One region of the Mesorhizobium sp. M1399 genome, then DNA from elsewhere that is predicted to be linked to it. Evidence: riboswitches for the same ligand, from Rfam matches in the RefSeq annotation. Region 1 holds a riboswitch; each other region holds the start of a gene.

Evidence for each region. A riboswitch is a leader RNA that binds a small molecule or an ion and turns the genes downstream of it on or off. The one in region 1 is predicted to bind cobalamin.
Region 2: it holds a riboswitch for cobalamin, as region 1 does, so the genes downstream of both, NKH05_RS23500 (ABC transporter ATP-binding protein) here and NKH05_RS15985 (CbtB domain-containing protein) in region 1, are expected to answer to the same signal.
Region 3: it holds a riboswitch for cobalamin, as region 1 does, so the genes downstream of both, metE (5-methyltetrahydropteroyltriglutamate--homocysteine S-methyltransferase) here and NKH05_RS15985 (CbtB domain-containing protein) in region 1, are expected to answer to the same signal.

What each region holds. Positions count from the first base shown of each region.
Region 1 is NZ_JAMYKZ010000008.1:169,804-177,689, reverse strand. Features, by position in the region: gene cobO (cob(I)yrinic acid a,c-diamide adenosyltransferase) at 1-281, opposite strand, end outside; gene cobU (bifunctional adenosylcobinamide kinase/adenosylcobinamide-phosphate guanylyltransferase) at 283-804, opposite strand; gene NKH05_RS15990 (CbtA family protein) at 797-1,579, opposite strand; gene NKH05_RS15985 (CbtB domain-containing protein) at 1,595-1,774, opposite strand; cobalamin riboswitch at 1,811-2,006, opposite strand; gene NKH05_RS15980 (aromatic ring-hydroxylating oxygenase subunit alpha) at 2,147-3,340, shown strand; gene NKH05_RS15975 (MFS transporter) at 3,319-4,518, opposite strand; gene NKH05_RS15970 (heparan-alpha-glucosaminide N-acetyltransferase) at 4,766-5,764, shown strand; gene NKH05_RS15965 (methyltransferase family protein) at 5,781-6,287, shown strand; gene NKH05_RS15960 (MerR family transcriptional regulator) at 6,307-6,693, opposite strand; gene mgtE (magnesium transporter) at 6,833-7,886, opposite strand, start outside.
Region 2 is NZ_JAMYKZ010000013.1:144,374-152,259, reverse strand. Features, by position in the region: gene NKH05_RS23510 (bifunctional helix-turn-helix transcriptional regulator/GNAT family N-acetyltransferase) at 1-810, shown strand, start outside; gene NKH05_RS23505 (GyrI-like domain-containing protein) at 848-1,681, opposite strand; cobalamin riboswitch at 1,976-2,179, shown strand; gene NKH05_RS23500 (ABC transporter ATP-binding protein) at 2,272-3,090, shown strand; gene NKH05_RS23495 (ABC transporter substrate-binding protein) at 3,087-4,031, shown strand; partial or broken gene NKH05_RS23490 (FecCD family ABC transporter permease) at 4,061-5,061, shown strand; gene NKH05_RS23485 (MarR family winged helix-turn-helix transcriptional regulator) at 5,144-5,623, shown strand; gene NKH05_RS23480 (HlyD family secretion protein) at 5,620-6,798, shown strand; gene NKH05_RS23475 (DHA2 family efflux MFS transporter permease subunit) at 7,112-7,886, shown strand, end outside.
Region 3 is NZ_JAMYKZ010000022.1:44,969-52,854, reverse strand. Features, by position in the region: partial or broken gene NKH05_RS28465 (MFS transporter) at 1-390, shown strand, start outside; gene NKH05_RS28460 (hypothetical protein) at 561-989, shown strand; gene NKH05_RS28455 (hypothetical protein) at 1,307-1,438, opposite strand; cobalamin riboswitch at 2,102-2,302, shown strand; gene metE (5-methyltetrahydropteroyltriglutamate--homocysteine S-methyltransferase) at 2,398-4,734, shown strand; gene NKH05_RS28445 (dihydrodipicolinate synthase family protein) at 5,094-5,996, opposite strand; gene NKH05_RS28440 (trans-sulfuration enzyme family protein) at 6,049-7,281, opposite strand; gene pdxR (MocR-like pyridoxine biosynthesis transcription factor PdxR) at 7,364-7,886, shown strand, end outside.

The DNA.
Region 1 (7,886 bases):
TGCCAGACGACGCGGTCGCCGAAGCAGGCAAAAGCATCCTTCTCGCCGGTGTGCCATTTGCCTTTGATGAACTGGACGACGCCGACGCGCTTGCCGTAGCCGAGCATTCTGAGCGCCAGCCCGAAGGCGGCCGTGGTCTTGCCCTTGCCCGGACCGGTGTTGACGATCAACAGCCCTTTCTCGACCGTCTTGGCTGCAACCTCGGCGTCCTGCACCGCCTTGCGCTTGGCCATCTTGGCGCGGTGGCGCTCCTCGTCCTTGGGGTCGATAGTATCAGCCATGTCATTTCACCCTGAGCGGCAGCCCCGCCACCATCAAAAGCACGGTGTCAGCGACGGCGGCAACGTCCTGGTTCAACCGGCCGGCCGCGTCGCGAAACCGTCTTACCAGCGCATTCTCCGGCACGATGCCCTGGCCGACCTCGTTGGACACCACGAACCAGCGTCCACGCGGCCGCGACAGCACATCTGCCAGCCTTCGGCATTCGGCCTCGACATCATGTTCGGCCAGCATATGGTTGGTCAGCCACAGCGTCAGGCAATCGATCAGCACCGGCTGGCCGTCAGGCAGTGCCTCGATCGCGCCGGCAAGGTCGAGCGGCGCCTCGATGGTCGTCCAGCCGGCGCTGCGGCGCGAGCGGTGCAGCGCGATCCGTTCGCGCATCTCCTCGTCATAGGCTTGCGCCGTCGCGATATAGCTCCATGGCGCCGGACAGGCACTCACCAGCCTCTCGGCATGCACGCTCTTGCCGGAGCGCGCACCGCCGATGATCAGGGTCAGCGCCCCGGCAGCGCGGTCAGGCAAAGCTGTCGCGCAGGCTGGTCGCCGTGCCGGTGAAGCGGCCGCGCACCACGCCGACGACCGCGCCGAGCACCAGCCAGAACACCAGATTGGTCAGCGTCACCGCCACCACGAACTGATGATGCAGGCCTTCCGGGATTGTCGTCTCGAAGCTGTCGGGCTGCGGCGCGCCGACAATATGCGGCGCCACCATCAACGCCACGGCAAGGACCGCCAGCGGCAGCGATCTGCGGAAGGCGAGCAGGCCGAGACCGGCGGCGGTCGCCACCACCGTTGCCCACCACCAGATCTGGCGTTGGACAAGGTCGGCCGCCGGCATTGCCGGCAATTCCGGCGGCAGGCCGAGGCCCGGCGCCAGCGTGAACACGGCAAAGCCGGCAAGCCCCCAGAACAGGCCCTGGCGCCAATTGCCGATGCCGCCGGCGAACTCCGAAACCGCAACCAGGACCAACGCGAAGCCGATGCCGGTGACGATATTGGCAACGACGCTGAAGGCAAAACGTTCGAAACCGTCGGCCGGCGCCCAGCCTTCGTCCTCCGCCGGAGCCATTGCTTCAGCCGGTGCCGGCGCGGCGCTGCTTATAGCCATCGTGCCCCCGGCGTTTTCGACCGGTGCCGCAGGTGCCGCGGCATGGTCATGGCCGCCGCCGGCCTGTTCGTAGACTTCCGCCTTCAGGATCAGCGGCACCGTGGCATAGGCCTGCATGCAGGCGAGAACGACGCCGGCCACGAGCCCTGCGATCGCCGCGATGAACACGACGTTGCGAAACAGTGTCATGATGTCAGCCCCTTGTCAGTGGCAGGGAAAGCCCATCGAGTGGCGATAGTCGTGGGCGGCATTGTGGACCGCATCGATGTGCGAGAAGCCGACAAAGCCCATGACGAAAATGCCGAGGAATGCAGCAAGCGCCAGCTGCATGAAACGCGACTGCGAGGAGACGGAAGCGCCGAGCGAGACGGAAGCGGTATTCATGTCTTGTCCTTTCGCCCTCCACCCGAGGGCATAGAAGTCAGTTTCCTGTCGCCGGCAGGTCTCCTGGCTCGCGGATCAGCGCCCTTCCCCACCTTCCCGAAGAAAATCTTCAGTGGCATATGGAGAGGACTACCGCACACAGTTGCGGGGGCAGCCACGGCATTGGGCAAGAATTTCGCCCGCACCGCATTCCCTCTTGGTTCCAAACGGAACCGACGACATCAGCGACTATAGGCAGAATCGCCGCGCCCGGCAAACCAAATTCCGCCGGATCGTGTGGCGAATGCGCCGCCTCGCCAAGCTCGCCGGCCGGCGCCGCAATTGACAATTCTCACAGCCGGGTGTCGGCTGGCGGATGGGGAGGAAGCCGGCATGCAACCCAGCCCGAATGAGCGCGGTCCCTATAACGGCCTGACGCGGGCCGAGCCGACGCTGCCGTCATCGGCCTATTGGGACATCGCAGGCTATCAGCGCGATCTCGAGGCCATCTGGTATCGCAATTGGCTGCTGGTCTGCCGCGAGGCCGACCTTGCCCATCCGCTGGCTTTCAGGACGTTTCGCATAGGCACGCAGGAGGTCGTCGTGCTGCGCGACGAGACCGGCGAATTGCGCGCCTTTCACAACACCTGCCGGCATCGCGGCTCGCAGCTTTGCCAGCAGAGCGAAGGACGGCTGAAGGCGCGGCTCATCACCTGCCCCTACCACGCCTGGTCCTATTCGCTGCGCGGCGATCTGGTGCGCGTGCCGTCGAAATCGCTGCCGGACGGTTTCGACAAGGCCGATCATCCGCTCTACCGCGTCGCGCTTTCGGTGTGGCGCGGTTTCGTTTTCGTCAACCTCGCGCAAGACGCTGCCGGTTCGGCTGAAACATCCTTCGATCCGGCATCCGGCAACCTCGCCAACTGGCCGCTGGAAACGCTGCTGAGCGGCCATGTGCTGCGCAAGGTTATGAACTGCAACTGGAAGATATTTTGGGAGAACTTCAACGAGTGCCTGCACTGCCCTGGCGTCCACAAGGACCTGTCGCGGCTGGTGCCGATCTATGGCCGCGGCCTGATGGGCCGGCACGACGACCCCGAATGGGCGCGCCACGCCGACAATGACGCGCCGGAATTTGCCGGCGGCTTGCGGGCCGGGGCCGAAACCTGGTCGCGCGACGGGCGCGTCCACGGCTCGGTCTTTTCGAGCCTGACGCCGGCCGAGCGTGCTGCCGGGCAGACCTATGCCACCAACTTGCCGTCGATGTTCGTCGTCGGCCATGTCGACTATGTCAGGACCGTGCGGCTGGTGCCGCTTGGGCCGGAGCAGACCGAACTCACCGCCGAATGGCTTTTTTCGCCCGAAGCGCTCGTCGATCCGGCTGCGGATATCGACAACATCGTCGCCTTCGGTACCCAGGTGCTGGAGGAAGACGCTGATATCTGCGAGGTCAACCAGAAGGGCCTGCGCTCGATGCGCCATAAGGCCGGCGTGCTGATGCCCGAGGAATATGATTTGCACCGCTTCCACAACTGGGTGCGCGAGCGGCATGCGGCGCTTGAACATCAAAGCGATTTGGGCAGATAGCGCCAAGTGACGAAGCCGCAGACCGCCGCCAGCAGGCCGAGCGTCGCGAAAACCGCGCCCAGGCCGAAGAACGCCAGCACCACTGAATAGACCAGCGGCGGCGTCAGCTCGGAAAAGTCGAGATAGGTGCGGTAGACCGCCGCCATCTGCGCCCGCTCATACGAGCGCACCGAGCGCATGAACGCGGTCGAGCCCAGCGCATCGAGCGCGATGGTGAAGAAGGCACCGCAAAGCAGCAACGCGCCGGTGACGAGCGGCGCGGCCTCGCCGACGGCGCCGGCCGCCAGCAGCGTCGCCGACATGGCGAAATAGGCAAACGTCATGGTGCGCCGGCCGCCGAAACGCTTTCCCGCCCTGCCCCAGAAGATGGCCATGAACAAAAGCGCATTGCCGGCCGAAACCAAGAGGCCACCGGCGAGCTCGCCCTCGCCGGTGATCACCATGAACAGCGGCCCATAGACAAAGAACGTCGTCCAGAAGCAGGAACGGCCGAAGGCGATCAGCCAGGCCAGCCTCAGCCTTGGCTGCGCGACGAAGCGGCCGATATTGGCCAGCGGATTGACCGGCCGCGTCTTGCCCGGGCGGATCGACGGGTTGTCGCCAAGCCGGTAGGTCCAGAACAGCGCCAGCAGGGCCATGGCGAAGACGGCCACCGCGCTATGCGCGGCATAGATGCCGAAACGCGTGTAGAGGAAAATGCCGAGCGTCGGCCCGGCGGTCCAGGCAAGCATCGACCACGCCATGCGCAGCGACTCGGCCTGCATGAAATCGGTCTTGCGGATGTGGTCCATGATGTAGAGGTTGAGCGTGATCGCCAGCGCGCTGGCGCCGATGACGCGGCAGAGCATGCCGACCGTTTGGCCAGCAAGCGTATGAGTGACGAAGAACAGCGAGCCGACGGCCAGCAGGCAGGCACCGGCGGTATAGACCCAGCGCCGGGCAAAGCGCCGGATCAACATCGGCATGAACAGCGTCGCCGAGAGGCCGAGCATTGCCACGACCGTGTAGAGGATCGAGACGATCTGCTCGTTGTGCAGGATCTCATAGGCCTGGATCGGGATGACGCTGGAGACGGTGGCGCGCGCGAACGATTCGACCGCATAAAGCGAGGCGAAGGTGCGTGCATCCGCCGGCCGCAAGGCCGCAAGCCAGATAGGATGGCGCACATGGGTAGCCATTGCTTTCCCCGAAGCAGAATCGCCCAAAGCAGGGTTTGGAGCACAAATCTGCCGCGGCGATTCCTGGCCGGGTAACAGGAAACCGACGCCTTCACGGCAAAAAGCGAAGCCGGCCAAAGGCTTTCCGGCTCTGGCCTAAAGCGAGTTCTAATGCTGACCCGCGCCAACGCGACGCGAGGACTGCTTCTTTTGACGGTGGCAACCGTGATAGTCGTCTTGCCGGGGCTGAACCAAGACAGCGAGACCGATGAGCATCGCCACGCCGACCACCGCCGTTCAGGATCAACCGAAGGCGAAGCGCATCGCCGCCATCGACATCGCACGCGGCATCGCTTTGCTTGCCATGGCGAGCTATCATTTCACCTGGGATCTCGAATTTTTCGGCTACACCGATCCCGGCCTCACCGCCTTCGGCTGGTGGAAAATCTACGCGCGCTGCATCGCCTCGAGCTTCCTGTTCCTGGTCGGCGTCAGCCTCTATCTCGCCCATGGCAAGAAAATCCGCTGGACAGGCTTCTGGAAGCGCTTCGCCATGGTTGCCGGGGCGGCTCTCGCAATATCGCTGGTCACCCGAATCGCCACGCCCGACGGCTTCATTTTTTTCGGCATATTGCACGAGATCGCGCTCGCCAGCCTGCTCGGCCTGGCGTTCCTGCGGCTGCCGGCGCTGCTGACGCTGCTTGTCGCGGCGTTTGTCATCGCGGCGCCCTTCTACCTCAGATCCGAGGCCTTCGATCATCCGGCTTTGTGGTGGGTCGGTCTATCGGCGACCAATCCGCACTCCAACGACTATGTTCCGCTGCTTCCCTGGTTCGGCGCCGTGCTTGCCGGCATCGCGGTTACCAAACTCGCCGCCACCTCCGGCGTGCTGACCCGGCTGTCGGCCATGACGCCAGGCCGCTGGGCAAACCCGCTGGTCTTCATCGGCCGGCACAGCCTTGCCTTTTATCTGATCCATCAGCCGCTGCTGATCGGCTCGGTCTGGCTGTTTTCGCAATTCATGCCGGCGCGGGTCGAAAGCAGGGAGGTGAACTTTCTGAAATCCTGCCAAATATCCTGCGAGCAGGCGCGCGACACCGAGTTCTGCTCCAGCTATTGTGCCTGCATGCTGGACACTCTCCAGGGCGAAGCCTCGCTTGACCGGCTCTACAGCAACGACCAGTCCCCGGAGTGGAAGGCGCATATTGGCGAGCTCGCCGGCACCTGTACCGCCCAAACCGAGGCGGCGGAACCGAGAACGCGCTAATCGAGGGAGGACAGCAATGAGCGACAGTCACCCGAAACCCGTGCAGCAAAATCCTGGGCAGCCGAAGCTGGGGCACATCCCATGGCCGCCGCTGATCTATATCGCCGCCATCATCGTCAGCGTCGCGCTAGGGTTTCTCTATCCACTGCCGTGGATCGGCGATCTTCTCGGCGACATCCTGTTCGCCGCCGGGCTTGTGGGGCTGTTGGCGGTCGCCGCGCTCTGGTTCACGGCAATCCGCACCATGATCCGCGCCAAGACGACGCTCAACCCGAACGGCGTGCCGGACCATCTGGTGACCACCGGACCCTTCGCCGTCAGCCGCAATCCGATCTACCTCGCCAACACATTGCTGCTGGTCAGCCTCGCCTTTGTCTCGGGGATCGCCTGGTTCCTGCCGCTGGCGGTCATCGCGGCGTTCCTGACGCAGAAGCTGACGATCGAGAGCGAGGAGAAGGTGCTGACGGCCAAATTCGGCAAGAAGTACCGGGACTACGCCAAAAGGGTGCGGCGCTGGATTTGAGCCGAGGCTGACACCGCGCTTACGTGGTGACGCCGAGTTCAACCAGCCGCTCGACGCAGGATTCCTCGGCCTGGTCGAGCTCGGCCAGGGTCTCCTCGAGGTCGCGGCGTTTCTGGCGAAGATCCTCGCGCTTTTCCTCGATGCGCTTGATCATCAGCTTGAGTTGCCCAACCTCGCCGGGCGGCTCCCTGTACATCTGGATGATTTCGCGGATCTCGTTGATCGAGAAGCCGAGCCTCTTGCCGCGCATGATCTGCCGGATGAGATGCCGGTCCGACGGACGGAACAGCCGGGTGCGGCCGCGCCTTACCGGCTGCACCAGCCCTTCGTCCTCGTAGAAGCGTAACGTCCGCGTCGACACGTCGAATTCGCGGGTCAGCTCCGTGATCGAATAATATTCCCGCATCGTCACTCCAATGCCCCGGCCACGCCGCGAGTTCCAACTGGCCGGCGCCGCCGGCGCCCAGGCGCGTACCAGAATCGGCGGACAAGGCACCTTTCAAAGCCTCGCATGGCATTTACGTAAAAGTCAATTGAGGTGCCGTTCAGCCTACGCCGAACCACCATGTGGCAAGCCCGAGAAAGGCAAAGAAACCGACGACATCGGTGACCGTAGTGACGAAAACCGCCGAAGCCACAGCCGGGTCGATCTTGAAGCGGTCGAGCAGCAGCGGGATCAGGATGCCCGCCAGAGCCGCGACGAACATGTTGATGATCATCGCCGCCGCGATGATGCCGCCGAGATTGCGATCGTGGAACCAGGCAGCCGCGACGATGCCGATCAGAATGGCGAAGATGATGCCGTTGATGAAGCCCACCCCGATTTCGCGGCGGATGATGCGGCCGGCATTGTAGATGTCGAGGTCCCTCGTCGCCAGCGCCCGCACCGTGACGGTCATGGTCTGCGAGCCGGCATTGCCGCCCATGCCGGCGACGATAGGCATCAGCACCGCCAACGCCACGATATGCTCGATGGTGCGGTCGAACAGGCCGATCACCGAAGCCGCGAGGAAGGCCGTCAAAAGGTTGACCAGCAGCCACGGCACACGCGAGCGCGAAGTCGAAAGGATGCTGTCCGAGAGTTCTTCGTCGCCGACGCCGCCCATGCGCAGCAGATCTTCCTCGGCCTCCTGCTGGATGACGTCGACGACGTCGTCGATGGTCAGCACGCCGACCAGCCGCTCGTTCTCGTCGACGACGGCAGCGGACAGAAGATCGTATTGTTCGAATTCGCGTGCCGCCTCCTCCTGGTCCATGGTGGCCGGGATGGCATGCCTGGTCTCATGCATGACCTCTTCGACCTTGACCGAGCGCTTGGTGCGCAGGATCTGGTCGAGGTCGATGGCGCCGAGCAGCTTGAAGCTCGGATCGATGACGAAGATCTGGCTGAAACGGTCGGGAAGGTTGTTGTCCTCGCGCATGTAGTCGATGGTCTGGCCGATCGTCCAGAATGGCGGCACCGCGACGAACTCCGTCTGCATGCGGCGGCCGGCGGTCTCTTCGGGATAGTCGAGCGAGCGCCGCAGCCTGATCCGCTCGGTGAACGGCAGTTGCGACAGGATCTCGTCCTGGTCCTCCTGGTCGAGGTCCTCGAGGATG
Region 2 (7,886 bases), on a different contig from region 1:
GCGCGGGTGCTCTATGAACTGGCGCATCGCGATGGCCTGACCGCCACGGACCTTGGGCGCGATCTCGGCCTCGATCCCGGTTATCTCAGCCGGCTGCTGAAGAAATTCGAGGAACGTCATCTGGTCGAGCGCGCCACGATCGAGGCGGATGCAAGGCGTTCGTCGATCGCCCTGACCAAGGCCGGGCGGCAGGCTTTCGCGCCGCTGAACCAGGGCTCGCACGACCAGGTCGCGGCATTGCTCGACCGGCTTTCGGTTCCCGAACAGGACAGGCTGGTCAAGGCCATGCAGACGGTGCAGCGTCTGCTGGGCGCGACCGCCGAACCCAACATTCCCTACACGCTGCGGCCTCTGCAGGTCGGCGACATCGGCTGGATCATCCATCGCCAGGGCCTGCTCTACGCGCAGGAATATGGCTGGGACGAAACCTATGAGGCGCTGGTCGCTGAAATCCTCGGCACATTCGTCAAATCCTTCGATCCGAAATGGGAACGCAGCTGGATCGCCGAGCGGGAAGGCGAGGTCGTCGGCTCCGTCTTCGTCGTGCGCCAGTCGGACGCGGTGGCGAAATTGCGCCTGCTCTACGTCGAGCCCTCGGCGCGAGGTCTCGGCATCGGCAAGCGGCTGGTCGAGGAATGTATCGGCTTTTGCCGCGCCACGGGTTACAGGACACTGACGCTGTGGACCAACGACGTGCTCGCCGCCGCCCGCCACATCTATGAGTCTGTGGGCTTTAAATTGACCAACGAGGAGTGCCACCATTCCTTCGGCAGGGATCTGGTCGGCCAGAACTGGAACCTGGAACTGTAGCAGCGCTTCCGGCGCTTCGGCGTCGGCCTGCCGTGCCTCACCCTTTGATCGGTATCCAGATTTCCAGCCCGCCATTGCCGCTGCGCGGATCAAATTCGGGGCCGTAACGCTCGAATTCCGGCGCATCGGCGATCTCGTGCCCAGAGGCTGGCAGCCATTTGTTCCAGATCGTGTTGACCGTGCGGCGGATGGTCGAGATATGGTCACGATGGGCGAACACGCCGTATTTCTGCGCCGGCACGCGCACACGCCAAAACTCCCTCGGCAGGTCCGAAAAATCGGACACTTCGACGCCAGCGATGTAGTCGAAATTGCCGGCGTCGTCGCCGTTGACGCAGACGCCATAGGCGACGTCGCCGATCTCGCCTGGAATGTTGCCAATATAGGGGCCGAACCGCTGCCACTGCATCGGGATGCCGGCGCTGGTTTCGCAGCTGTAACGCTCGCCGAGACCGGCGATGAGAAACGGCCGGCTGGTCTCAAAACGCGGTGGTTCGAGAGTGGCGAGAAAGGACTGGTCCATCAGGATCGGCTCCACAAGATCGAGGTTGTCGAGCGAGCCTTGTGCGCGTACCAGTTCCGGCGTGGTGCCGAACTGGTCGCGGAAGGCGCGGGTGAAGGCCTCATGCGAGGCATAGCCGGCGTCGAGCGCGACCGAGAGGATGTCGGGTGCGCCGGCGCCAAGCTTGCGCGCCGCTTCGGTCAGTCGGCGAGAACGGACGTAGCTCATCACCGAACGGCCGGTAGCCGCGCCGAAAGCCCGCGTCACATGAAAGCGCGACACCCCGCTGCTCTTGGCGACATCGTCCAGCGAGACTGCTTCGGGCAGATGGCTTTCGACGAACCACAGCGCCTTCTCGGTCGGATTCATTTGGCACCTCGCATTGGCCCAGTCTCCGCATTGGCCCAGTCTTTACATGGCCCAGTCTTTACATTGGCCATGTCTTATATTGGCAAGATTATGGTGCCGCTTCCTGGCGGAGGCAGTTTGATCGAAATTGCGCACTGCGCAAATCGAGAGCGACGGTCGTCGGCAATTCGCAGGCGTCGCGCGAAAAGGCTTGACAGGAAGCGGGCAAACGTCCTTTTAAATGTAACGTTATTACATCACGAGATCTATATGGCTCCTTCTGACAAGACTTATTGCGCTGTGATTGGCGGAAAACTAGGGTGGCTGACTGATGGTCCCCGAGTCGAAAGGCAAGGGGTGAAAAGGGAACACGGTGAGATCTTCGGATCGAGGCCGTGGCTGCCCCCGCAACTGTAAGCGGTTAGCAAAATCCGAAGTGCCACTGGCCGGCAAGGCTGGGAAGGCAGGATGGCGCAAAGACCCGCGAGCCAGGAGACCTGCCATCAGCATGAGTTGACCGGACGGGGTGTGCCGGGAGGAGACGTGGACATCGGTCTTGTCGGCCGGTCCGTCCAGCTTCCTTCCGTCGCCATTGAGAAAGTGACGGTAAGTTGGACGCCTCCCAGCCTCTTCTTGAAGCGTGTGAACTGAGCGCGACGACGAATGGCCGGTGCCTGGTCAGCGCGGTGAGCCTTTCGATAGCGCCGGGCGACCGCCTCGCCATCATCGGCCCCAACGGCGCCGGCAAGACGACGCTGCTGCGCATGCTATGCGGTACGCTGCGGCCAAGCGCGGGAGATGTGAGATTTTCCGGACGCCGGCTGGAGAGGTTTTCGGACGCCGAGCGGGCACTGCACATGGCGGTCGTTGGCCAGACCGACCAGCCTGATCCGCGGCTTGCCGTGATCGACTACGTCGAGCTTGGGCGCGTCCCGCATGCCGGCTTGCGACGGAGGAGCGAGCAACGCGACATCGTCATTGAAGCACTTCGCAGAACCGGCCTGCTGCCGCTGCTCGGCCGCACGATCGGCTCGCTATCCGGTGGCGAGCGGCAACGCGCCCAGTTGGCGCGCGCCATCGCCCAGGAGCCCAAAATCCTGTTCCTCGATGAACCGACCAATCATCTCGATCCGCGCGCCCGCAGCGACCTTCTCGAACTCGTATCGCAGTTTGGCATGACCGTCGTGGCGGTGCTTCATGATCTGTCGCTTGTCACGCCATTTGCCACCAGGGTCGCGGTGATGAACGAGGCCCGCCTGCAGGCACTTGCCAGTCCGCGCGAGGCGCTGACCAAGAAGTTGATCCGCGAGATTTTCGGCGTTGACGTGCTTTGGCTGCGCCATCCCACCGAAGACCGCGAACTCACGGTCTTCGACGTTCCGAACCGCGCCTCTTCACATCCCGATTTGACCAAGGAGCAACATCCGTGAAACGCCTCGTACTGTCTTTTGCCTCCCTCCTACTTGCCCAGACCGCCTTCGCTTTCCCGGTAACCGTTGATAGCTGCGGCACGCCGCTGACGTTCGACGCCGCGCCGAAGCGCGCCGTCATCCAAGATCTGAACATGGCGGAGATGGCCTTCGCGCTGGGGCTGCAACCATCGATCGTCGGCCTGACCGGCATCACCGGATGGTATAAGGTCGGTCCGGAATTCAAGGCCGAGCAGGGCGCGATCCCGGAACTCGCGCCGAAATACCCGACCCTCGAAAACCTCGTCGCCGTCGAGCCCGATTTCTTCTTCGCCGGCTGGTATTACGGCATGAAGCCTGGCGGCGAGGTGACGCCCGATACGCTGGCCCCGCACGGTATCAAGACGCTGGTGCCGACGGAAAGTTGCGTCCATCTCGACCAGAACCGCCCCGCAGCCTCGATGGACCTGCTCTATGGTGATGTCGAAAAGCTGGGCAAGATTTTTGGCAAGGAGGCGGAGGCGGGAAAGCTTGTTTCGAACTGGAAGGCGCAGCTCGCCGATATCACGGCAAAGATCGGCGACCGCACGGGAACGCGTGTGTTTCTTTACGACTCCGGCGAAGACAAACCCTTCACATCAGGCAAGTTCGCGATCCCCAGCGCCATGATCGCCGCAGCCGGCGGCGACAACATCATGGCCGACATGCCGACGAGCTGGGGCAATACGGATTGGGAGACGGTGGCGGCCCGCAATCCGCAATTTCTTATCCTGCTCGACTACCAGGACGGCGGCTACAGAAAACTGCTCGATTTCCTGAAAGCTCATCCGGCGATGAAGGAGACTGAGGCGGTCAAAAATGAGCACTTCATTGCGCTGCGCTATGCCGAACTGACGCCTGGGCCTGCCAACATCGAGGCGATCGGCAAGATCGCCAGGGCGATGCACCCGGAAGCTTTCTGAGCTTGCGCCAGAGAGCGTTCGAATTGGCGATGACAGCAGGAGCAGCAGCGATTGCCGCTCTTGCTCTGCTGTCGATTGCCTATGGATCGACGGTCATCGCGTTGAGCGACGTGATTGCTGCGCTCGGACATGCCGCCGGGCTGGACGGAGACATCGTGTCCGGTCCGGCCGGCAAGATCCCGATTGCCAAGATCGTCCTCGATCTTAGGCTACCGCGCACGATTATGGCCATCTGTGTCGGCGCCGGGCTGGGCGTCATCGGCGCGCTGCTGCAGACGTAACGCGCAACGACCTCGCAGATCCGTTCTTGTTCGGCCTGTCGTCCGGAGCCGCGGCCGGCGCGGTTTCCGTCATCACCATTTTTGGCGACCATTTCGGTATCTGGACGTTGCCGGTCGCGGCCTTCACGGGCGGCGTATTGGCCGCCGGCATCGTGCTTTTGCTGGTTTCGCGGGTGAGGGGGCAAGGCCCCGAACGGCTGATCCTCGCCGGGCTTGCCGTCTCGTTCATGTTCACCGCCTTGACTAACTATCTCGTCTTTGCCGGAGACCAGCGCGCCGCTCACTCGGTGTTGTTCTGGACGATGGGCGGGCTCGGGCTGGCCCGTTGGGACAATATCGAGCTGGCTGCTCTGGGCGCAGGCACCATCCTTGTTTATGGACTTTGGAACCACCGCCGGCTCGACGCTTTCCTGGCCGGCGAGAATGCCGCTGAAAGCCTCGGCGTCCCGGTTGCGCGGATGCGCAGGATGACATTTCTCGTCGCCGCTTTCTCGACGGCGATCCTTGTCTCGGTCGCAGGCGTCATAGGTTTCGTTGGCTTGATGATCCCACATCTGTCCAGGACCCTGGCCGGCCCGCTTCATCTGCGCCTGATTGCAAGCTGCGCCCTCTTCGGAGCGGTGCTGTTGCTGGCAAGCGACCTTCTCGCGCGCACGCTGCTGCCGCCGCAGGAACTGCCGATCGGCATCATCACCAGTTCGGTCGGCGCTTTCTTCGTGGTCACGATGCTCATTCGCAATCGCTCATGATGTGACTGCCATGTACATTTGCCGCCTTCTGGCACAATCCGGGTTCCTTGAATTATGAGCACGCTTATTATATATGTCGCTCATGGTTTCCGACGGCATCGACAGATTGGGCTTTTTGATCCACGACGTGCAGCGCCTGATGCGCAAGCGCTTCGAGGCGCGCGCCAGTGGTTTCGGCCTTTCTTCGGCGCAATGGCGGCTTCTGGTCCGTGTCGCCAAGGAGGCGGGTGTCGCGCAGGCGCGGCTTGCCGAGCTTCTCGAAATCGAGCCGATCAGCGTCTCGCGCCTTGTCGATCGCATGGAGGAGGGCGGCTGGATCGAGCGCCGTCCCGACGCAACCGACAGACGAGTGCGCATGATTTTCCCGACCGCCAAGGCGAACGCAGCCTACGCCCACGTCAAGAGCCTTGCCGGCGAGGTGTATGAGGAATCGCTCGTTGGCGTTTCGCCGGAAGATCGCCGCGTCCTGGTCAAGGCGCTGGAGACAATGGTGCAGAATCTTGCGGATGGTGAGACGCCGCCCTCGGAAAAAGTGAAGAATACGGAAGGCGCAGCAGCATGAACGCGGTAGCCAAAGTAGATAAGAATGCGGCCAAGCTGGAGATGGAAGCTCCCGCGAAGCCGGCGGCAGCTCCGGTCACGGTCGCTCCGCAGGTAGCTCCGGCGCCAGTGGCGCCGAAGAAGAAGCGTCGTGCCGGCCGCTTCCTTTTGATGTTTGTGCTGCCCGCTGCGTTGATCGCCGGCGGCAGCTATGTCTGGGTGACCGGCGGCCGCTATCAGGAGACCGAGAACGCCAATCTGCAGCAGGCCAAGGTGTCGATAGCCGCCGATACGGCGGGCCGCATCGTTCAGGTCGATATTTTCGACAACCAGTCTGTCAAGCAGGGCGACGTGTTGTTCGCCATCGATCCCGAGCCCTACCGGATCGCATTGGCCCAGGCCGATGCGGCGGTGGCCGGCGCGCGGCTCAATGTCGAGCAGCTGCGTGCGGCCTATAGCCAGGCGCTGGCGCAAGAGAAGTCCGACGAAAGCCAGGTCCAGTACGCGCAGTCGCAGTATGACCGCGCCGCCGACCTTGCCCGCAAGGGCATCAACGCCAAGTCGTCGCTGGACGAGGCCAAGAACGACCTCGACAAGGCCAAGCAGCAGCTGGCCGTGGCCCAGCAAGGGATCGTCAGCGCCAAGGCGGCACTTGGCGGCAATCCCGACATCGAGACCGACAAGCATCCGACAGTGATGGCGGCGCTCGCCGCACGCAACAAGGCGGCCTACGATCTGGTCCAGACAACAGTCAAAGCGCCTGCCGACGGCATCATCAGCCAGGCCGCTTCGTTCAAGGTCGGCCAGTATGTCGGCTCGGGCACGCCGCTGTTTTCGCTGGTCGAGACCGGCGATACCTGGGTCGACGCCAATTTCAAGGAAACGCAGCTCACCAACATGAATCCGGGCCAAAAGGCCGAAATCGTGGTCGACACCTATCCGGGCAAGACGTTCGAAGCCACCGTCAAGGCGATTGGCGCCGGCACCGGGGCCGAGTTCTCGCTGCTGCCCGCGCAGAACGCCACCGGCAACTGGGTCAAGGTCACGCAGCGCATTCCGGTCCGCCTGGAGTTGACCGACGCCGACGCCAAGATGGCGCTGCGCACCGGCATGAGCGCGACCGTCACGGTGGACACCGGCGTTTCCCGCGGGCTGCCGGGCATTTTCCGCCGCGCCACGGCAGGCGAGGCCAAGTAAAGAGGCCTGACAGCGGCCGCATGGCAAACAGCGAGATGGATGCAGGTGACAGGATTGGTCCGAGGGAGGCGCAGGAAGAGTTGAATGCGTAGACGGGCTGCGCTGCGGCCTGGCTAAACCAGACAACGTTGCGCAGGATCTTCGGTCCTCAGGTTTCCGGGCGGCAGGCGCCCGCTTTGTCGAGACGCTCAGTCGATGTAACCCCCACATCGATGCTCGCGTCCCACCGCGATGAGGGTCTCTCTGCAGCGAGGGCCTCGCCGTCCGGAAACCTAATGTACACGTTTTTGTTACCTGCTGGAAGTTTTACGTCATGAGCACCCCAGAACCCTTTCGCGAAGTACCGCACCGCGGCCTGATCACAGTTGCGCTCATGCTGGCGACGATCATGCAGGCGCTCGACACGACGATCGCCAACGTCGCGCTGCCGACCATGACCGGCGATCTCGGCGCCTCCCCCGACAACATCAACTGGGTGCTGACCTCCTACATCGTTGCCGCCGCGATCATGACGCCGGTGACCGGCTGGCTTGCCGACCGCTTCGGTCGCAAGGAGCTGTTCCTGACTGCGGTGGTCGGCTTCACCGTCTTCTCCATGCTGTGCGGCATAGCCTGGAGCCTGGAGACCATCGTTCTCTTCCGGCTGATGCAAGGCGTCTTCGGCGCGGCCATCGTGCCGCTGTCGCAGACCTTCCTGCTCGACATCAACCCTAGGGAACGCCACGGCCAGGCCATGGCCATCTGGGGCGCCGGCATCATGCTGGGACCGATCCTTGGCCCGACGCTGGGTGGCTGGCTGACCGAGAATTTCAACTGGCGCTGGGTGTTCTTCATCAACCTGCCGGTCGGCATCATCGCCTTCCTCGGCATGGCCGCATATCTCCCCAGCGTGGCCCGGCGGGTGCGCAGCTTCGATTTCTTCGGCTTCGCCATGCTCTCGCTCGGTGTCGGCGCGCTGCAACTGATGCTCGATCGTGGCGGTGAGGTCGACTGGTTTTCCTCGATCGAGATATGGATCGAGCTTGGTCTTTCCATCACCGGCTTCTGGGTATTCACCATTCACACGTTGACGGCGGAGCACCCCTTTA
Region 3 (7,886 bases), on a different contig from region 1:
GGCTTCCGTTACGTGCTCTTGTCGCCGAACCTTCTCAAGGTGATGTGCCGGAGTTTCATTTTCGGCCTCACCGCCGTTGTCATTTTGGCTCTCCTGCCGTTGGTCGCTCGCGAACAGATCAAAGGGACCGCAGTCACCTACGGCGTGATGCTCGGCTTCTTCGGCCTGGGAGCGATTTGCGGCGCGCTCCTCATCGGGCCGGTCCGAGAAGTTCTCTCCAACGAATGGGTCATTCGCGGTGCGTTCTTTGTATTGGCGATCAGCTGCTTCTTTCGGGCATGGAGCGAGCACGTTGGGCTGAGCTGTCTGCTCCTCATGCCAGCCAGCTGGGCTGGAAGATTGATGTCGAGGAGTGGCGCACGAGCCCGTTTGCAATTGCCGATGCCGAAACGCGATACGGCACGCTCAGAATCAAGACGACTGTTGGCAGCCGCCAATATCCTATCGATGAAAAGGCGCGTGAATCGATTTTACGTCAGTTGAAGGAACTTCATAATCTTCGTAGAAATAACACAAGCAGGCCATGGCTGTATTGTTGGAGCCTTGACAACAAAATACTCTTGATAAATCCGCAATATGTCCGCACCATTGAGCTTATCGGTGACGATGTAGAGGAGATGCCAGAGTATTATCATCCAGAAATCTATCGGGCTTTGGATGACTGGGATAAGGGTGAGGTTTCAGGAAAGCTGAAGAAAGAATGCGATGCCATCATCGCAGAGATGGGTGATCAGGAAGCCGTGCGCATGGCCTCCTATGTTCGCGTCACATATGACGACGGAGAAGATGAGTGGAACTTCTTGGATGAAGAAACCGCTACGACTTTCTTCGGATTGGAAGCTGCGACCTTTGACGTTCCCCAGTGTAGTTTCGCCGAAGTGGAGGAAGAAGGTTACTACCGAGCGCGATACGCCAACCTTGATCGCGTCGCGGTGATGGAGGTTCCAAGCGACCGTTATCACAGATTGACCGCGCCCGAGGAAGCTTAGAACCATCCACGAAGGGCGCATGTTACACCTCGACCTTGCGTGGTGCGTTTTCAGTACGAGATGACGTTAAGCGTAGGTAGTGGCAGGTAAGAGTGCTCGACCAGAAGCTCAACTGCCTCCTCAATATCGCTGCCGATGTGCCGCAGGACACGTCCACGGGAGCGTGGATAGGCGTGAAGTTCCTGCACTCCACGGTCCGCTCTCCCATCGCCGGTGTGTGCCCGACGCCATCTTGTGGACGAGCTTGGCCGCCTGCACCCGGTTGTATTCCGGCTTGCGGTCCGCCTGGGCGGTCCGCCGCGATGGCTATCTCCATGTCAATCGGCGCCGAACTTTGACTGCCCGCTGCTTTTGATGAATTTGGCGAGGTCCCGCGCATAATCACTCTTGGTCTTCACCTTGAGGCCCTGTGTCGCGAACTTGTGGTCCAGCAGGGCAAACAGGTCCAAGTCCCCTTCCGCCTGTGGCGCTGGCTTGCCCTCACGCCCTCGGCTTCCCAATTGGGGACCGCTTCTGCGCGCTGCACCGTGGCGATTGCCCGCCCAAGACGCATCACAAACCGTGCGCGTGCACGACGATTTGCCGCTCAGGCCTCATTTGGACAGGACTTGAGCTGGCCCGGTGGTTTAAGGCGGGTTACCTTGAGCCGGTGGGCCGCGAACAAGCAGTTCGAGACATTGGCCTCGATCACTTCGCAACACGCCGCTGCGCCTGGCCTCGGGTGCTCCCCTCGAAATCGTTGTGTCGTATCACCGAGGGCATCACGGCCAACAGCTTCCACATGGGCAACAGCCTCGCCATTGAGCCGAATATGGTCGCGAGCAGATCACCAACGAAGCGGTCGGAACCTCGGAGCCGAAGTTCGACGCCGAGGTGGTTCGCATGATGCGCTAAGCAGCACCACCGCGCTTGCCGGTATGTTTGCTGCCGGCAGCCGACGAACCCCTATCCTCCTGGACAAGGGCGCCGTGCGTCATTGCTTTGATTTACCGGCCGCTCAAGGCTTCCACAGTTTTCGCTTTCGAGGCGACCTTTGGAACATGCCAACGGAAATTTAACATAACGACATAAACATTTCTTTATGCGGCGTTGACAAAGAAGCGAACTGCTGTAATTGTCTCCCGCGTCGTGGTTCTCCGTACGGCGCTGCCGCAGCGGAGCTAAGAGGGAAGCCGGTGCGATGCCGGCGCTGCCCCCGCAACTGTTAGCGGCGAGCCAACCCCACTCATGTCACTGAGGCGAATAGCCTTGGGAAGACGGGTAGAGGCTATGACCCCGCGAGCCAGGAGACCTGCCACGGCGAATTACGTCCACGGGCGGGGTGTCTCGGTGGCCGCTGCAGCCTGGCGTTCGTGCCGGCCTGCTAGCGCCTTCCTTGTGACCGACGCCCCAACCATCGGGGTCTGGCATGACTGTCTCTCAGCAAATTCCTGTAGCAACGCTCGGCGTGCCCCGCTTCGGTCGTCGGCGAGAACTGAAATTCGCGCTTGAAAGCTACTGGTCCGGAAAATCGTCCGCTGCCGACCTTCTCACGACCGCGAAGGCGCTCCGTGCCGCTAGCTGGGAGGAGCAGCACGATCGCGGCGTGTCGAAAATCCCGTCGAACGACTTCTCGCTCTACGACCATGTGCTCGACACCGCAGCCATGGTCGGCGCCGTTCCATCCCGTTACGGCTGGAATAGCGGCGAGGTTCCACTTGACATCTACTTCGCAATGGCGCGGGGCAACCAGGGTCAGACGGAGGATTGTCGACACGCTGGTCACCAGCAGGCGGCTCATCGGTCTGATGTAACCGCGATGGAAATGACCAAGTGGTTTGACACCAACTATCACTACATTGTGCCGGAACTCAACGATGATCAGACGTTCGCCCTCTCGTCGACGAAACCGGTCGATTACTTCATCGAGGCTAAAGCTCTCGGCGTTCACACACGCCCAGTCATCCTTGGACCGATCACCTTCCTCAAGCTGGCGAAATCGCCTGCCGAAGGATTCGATCCCATCGCGCTCCTGCCGCGGCTGCTGCCCGTCTACGAGCAACTCCTGCAGAGGCTGAAGCTGTCTGGAGCCGACTGGGTGCAGATCGATGAGCCAGCGCTTGTCCTCGATCTGAACCCGAACGAACGAGCTGCGTTCGAATTCGCCTATGGCCAGCTGTCGAAAGCCGCGCCCGAGCTGAAGATCATGCTGGCTACCTATTTCGGGCCGCTGGGAGACAATCTCGAAACCGCGGTTTCTCTGCCCCTGGCCGGGCTGCATATTGATCTCGTGCGCGCTCCCGAGCAGCTGGAAACGGTGGGTCGGCTCGCACCGAAGGATCTGGTGCTCTCGCTTGGCTTGATCGATGGCCGCAACGTCTGGCGTGCGAACCTGCCCGCCATTCTCGACCGCATCAAACCGATCGTCGCCGGCTGGCCCTTGGACCGCGTCGAGATCGCGCCTTCTTGCTCGATGCTGCATGTGCCGATCGACCTCCGCATGGAGACGGAACTCGACGCGGACATCAGGTCGTGGCTCGCCTTCGCGGCCCAGAAGACCGACGAGTTGGTGTTGCTTGCCCGGGCCCTGTCCCAAGGCAGGGATGCGGTGGCAGGCGCGTTGAAAGCGTCTGCCGAGGCTGCCGCCACTCGCGTGACATCCACGAAGATCCATGACCCGCTGGTTGAGGGGCGGATCGCCAGCATTGACGACAGCATGAAGCGACGAGAGAGCGCTTTTGCCGAGCGCTCCAGAGTCCAGGCCGGCACGCTCGGGCTGCCGCCGTTCCCGACGACGACCATCGGGTCCTTCCCGCAGACGCCGCAGGTACGCAGGGCGCGGGCCGCTCATGCGAACGGCCAGCTGAGCTATGTCGACTACGAGACCTTCCTGAAGAAGGAGATCGAGGCTGCAATTCGCTGGCAGGAAGAGATCGGGCTGGACGTGCTGGTGCACGGTGAGTTCGAACGAAACGACATGGTACAGTATTTCGGCGAGCAGCTGTCCGGCTTCGCCTTCACCCAGCATGCCTGGGTGCAGAGCTATGGGTCGCGTTACGTGCGCCCCCCCATCATCTTCGGCGACGTATCGAGGCCCAAGCCGATGACGCTGCGCTGGTGGCAATTCGCCCAGTCGCTTACGGAAAACCCTGTGAAGGGAATGCTCACAGGCCCGGTGACCATTCTCAACTGGTCTTTTGTTCGCGACGACGTACCCCGCTCCGAAGCATGCCGCCAGATCGCGCTCGCCATCCGCGACGAGGTGACGGATCTCGAATGGTCCGGCGCAAGGATGATCCAGATCGATGAGGCCGCGTTTCGCGAAGGATTGCCACTGCGCCAGTCTGACTGGAAAGACTATTTCGACTGGGCTGTCGAATGCTTCCGGATCGCTTCAACGGGTGTAAAGGACGCGACTCAAATCCATACCCACATGTGCTACTCGGAGTTCAACGAGATCATCGACGCGATCGCTGAAATGGATGCGGATGTCATTTCGATTGAGACGTCGCGCTCGAAGATGGAACTGCTGGACGCCTTCACGAGCTCCAAATATCCGAACGAAATCGGTCCCGGAGTCTACGACATTCACTCACCACGCGTCCCGGAAGTCGGCGAGATTTCGGATCTCGTCATGCTTGCCCGCGAGCGACTGTCGGATTCCCAGCTGTGGGTAAACCCGGACTGTGGCCTCAAAACACGCAAATGGGAGGAGGTCCGCCCTGCCCTCATGAACATGGTCGATGCAGCACGTGCGCTCCGGTAGAAAGTGTAGGCCGGAGGGTTTCCTGGTTGCTCACCATGTGGTGAGTGACCGGCTGCCGCATGTCGGCCGTGAATGTGCCAAAACGCGATCACATCCTTTGAAATAAGTCACTCGAGCGAGAATGTGCACTTTCCTTCGGCACGTGTATTAATCGCGCAGGAGTAAAGGGTACCGTTTTCTCCCTGTGACGTGTCGAGTTCGAAGGGGATGTGATTGGCGTCGAGACCGCTCCAGCCATGGTTATCAGCACGCCAAGTGCGTTGTTCTCGATCAGTTCGTAAAGGACTTCTCGGCTCGGTTCATCGAAATGCGCGGGTACATACATGACAGGTTCCTTCACTGGCCGCCGGGTTCGCTGTTCACCGGTTGACATCCGATGGCAAGCGTTCCAACGCGGCGGCGATCTGGCGCTTCGCTGCTGAGGGCAGAGGCAGGATGGGACGCGGGGGGTCGGTACGGCAAATGTCGAGCAATTCGGCAAGTGCATAGACGACGCGAAGGCTCGAGAACTCCTTGAAGAGGCTCCAGAGCGGCGCAAGCGTGGCATCGATCCGTCGCGCTTCGGCCGCATCGCCCTGTTGCGCCGCCGTGACGATCTTCACGCAGACCTCGGGCACGATGCCGGCGAGGACGCTGTACCATGTGTTGGCGCCGGCGATCATGGCCTCTGCGGCGTTCCAGTCGCCGCTGTAGCCGATCGAGAACCCTTCCGGCATAGTGCGCCTCTGGTCGGCCAGATGGCTCTTGATCGCATCGCCCTTGTCTGTCGGATTCTTGATAGCGACGATCCCCCGCACCTTTGCCAGGCGGCTGACGAGTGCTGGGGTGAAACGGAAATGCGTCGTTCCTGGATTGTCGTAGATGACGATCGGAAGGCCACTTTCGCGCGCCACCGTGGAGAAATGTTCGAACACCTCGTCATCAGTGAGCGGGGTGTAGGAGGCGGCGGCAAGCAGCCCCGCGGCAGCTCCAAGGGCCTTGGCGTCCTGCGCGAATCTCACTGCTTCATCGGTGCGCAACGCGCCCACACCCACCACGACCGGCGTTCGCCCGGCGATTTCGTCCAAGGTCTCGGCGAGCGTCCGTCGCCGTTCCTCGCGCGACAGATACATGTAGGTGCCGGTGCTGCCGAGAAGACCGATGGAGTCGACCTGAGCGGCGCAAAGCCTGGCAATCAACCTGCGCAGAGCAACGGTATCGACGCGGCCGTCACGATCGGCGGGCGTGATGGGAAACGCGGAAAGACCGCTCAGGAATGCCATGGCAAGACTCCAGGTTTGTGCGTGAGCGCAGGACTGGCCGGACGGCAGGTCATCACAAGGCGTCCAGAGCCCGCCGCAGGTCGGCGATTAGGTCATCGACGTCTTCAAGACCCACCGAGAGACGCATGAGGTCCTCGCCGACTCCACCGGCCAGATGCGCATCCTTGCGGATCGGCTGACGAGCACGGGTCAGGCTTGCCGGATGATAGATGAGGCTGTCGGCATCGCCGAGGCTGACAGCCCGGGCGATCAGGTTGAGCCGGTCCATCATCCGCCGCGCGCCCTCGAACCCAGCGTGGAGGCCAAAGGCCAACATGCCCGACCCTTGGGACATCTGCTTTCGCGCCGTCACCTGATCAGGGTGCGAGTCGAGGAAAGGATAACTCACCCATGCCACCGCCGGGTGCGCCTCGAGCGCCTGAGCCACCGCAAGGGCAGTGGCGCTGTGCCGTTCCATGCGCAGCGTGAGCGTCTTCAGACCGCGCAGGATCAGGAAGGCTGACATGGGCGAGAGCGCTGCGCCGGTGATGTAGCGCAGGCCCGTTTCGTGCAGCGTGCGGAGCGTTTGCGCGTCGCCGAGAATCGCCCCGCCAAGGGCATCGCCGTGCCCATTGATGTATTTGGTCAGCGAGTGGAGCACGAGGTCGGCCCCATGTTCGAGCGGCCGCTGGAGCGCGGGGGAGGCGAAGGTGCTGTCGACTGCAACCTTTACACCGCGCGCGTGGGCGCGCTCGGCAATGGCAGCGATGTCTAGGATGCGGCTCAGCGGATTCACCGGCGTCTCGAAGAAAACAAGCCGGGTCCGCTCGGTGATCGCGGCATCGAGATTGTGAGGATCGGACAGGTCGACCGCGACGACCTTGATGCCGAAGCGGGGGACCGCCTGTTCGACCATGGCAAGCGTGTTCGCATAAAGTGTCCTGTGGACGATGAGTTCATCGCCTTGGGACAGGAGCGACAAGATCAGTGTGCCGAAAGCCGCCATCCCCGAGGCAACGACCAAACCTGCCTCGGCTCCTTCCAGATTGGCAAGCCGTTGTTCGAGGATCTCCGTTGTGGGATTGTATTCGCGCGCATAGAGCCTTCCGCCAAGGGTGGCGGCGGCCTCGTTCGCTGCCACGCTTTCGAATCCATAGGTCGAGGTCAAGAAGACTGGCGGCTGAACGGCATTGGAAAAGCGGGCCGGATCGTAGCCATGATGGATCGCCCGAGTGGCGAATCCGGGACCGGTGTCGTTGGGCGACCGCGTGAGAGCATCGGTTTCCGATTGATAGGAATGGGTCATTCGGCCTCTAGATCTTTCTTGGGTTTCCGAAAGATTGACGGCAAACTGGCCAATGTGAAATATCCAGTTAGCAATGAATGAAATGGTCCAGTCTTCAAGTGCCGGCTCTGCAGCTCGCTCGCACGCGATGGGTGCACGCCAGATCTACGAGGCTCTTCGCGAGCAAATCCTCGGCGGCGTCTATGAAACCGGCAGTCAGCTGCCGTCCTCCCGAGGCCTCGCAAATGACCTTGGGGTTTCGCGAACGACGGTGACGGTCGCCTATGACCAGCTGACCGCGGAAGGTTTTATCGAAGTCCGTCAAGGCGCACGACCTCGCGTTGCATCCTCGCTGATCGGTCCTGAGACGAGCCGCACTGTCGCGAAACGAGTCGGCCCGGTTCATCTGTCCGCCTATGGCGAACGACTGCGCGTTACGCCGCCCTGGCCGGATTATCTGCCGACTGGGCTGAAGGTCGATTTCCGCTATGGCGACCTGGCGACGTCAGACTTCCCCGCATTGGTCTGGAAACGTGCGATGAACGAGGCGATGGGGCAGCGCCCGTTGCGTCTTGCCTATGACGATCCTCGCGGCTCGCGCCGGCTGCGCCAGGCGCTCCAGGGCT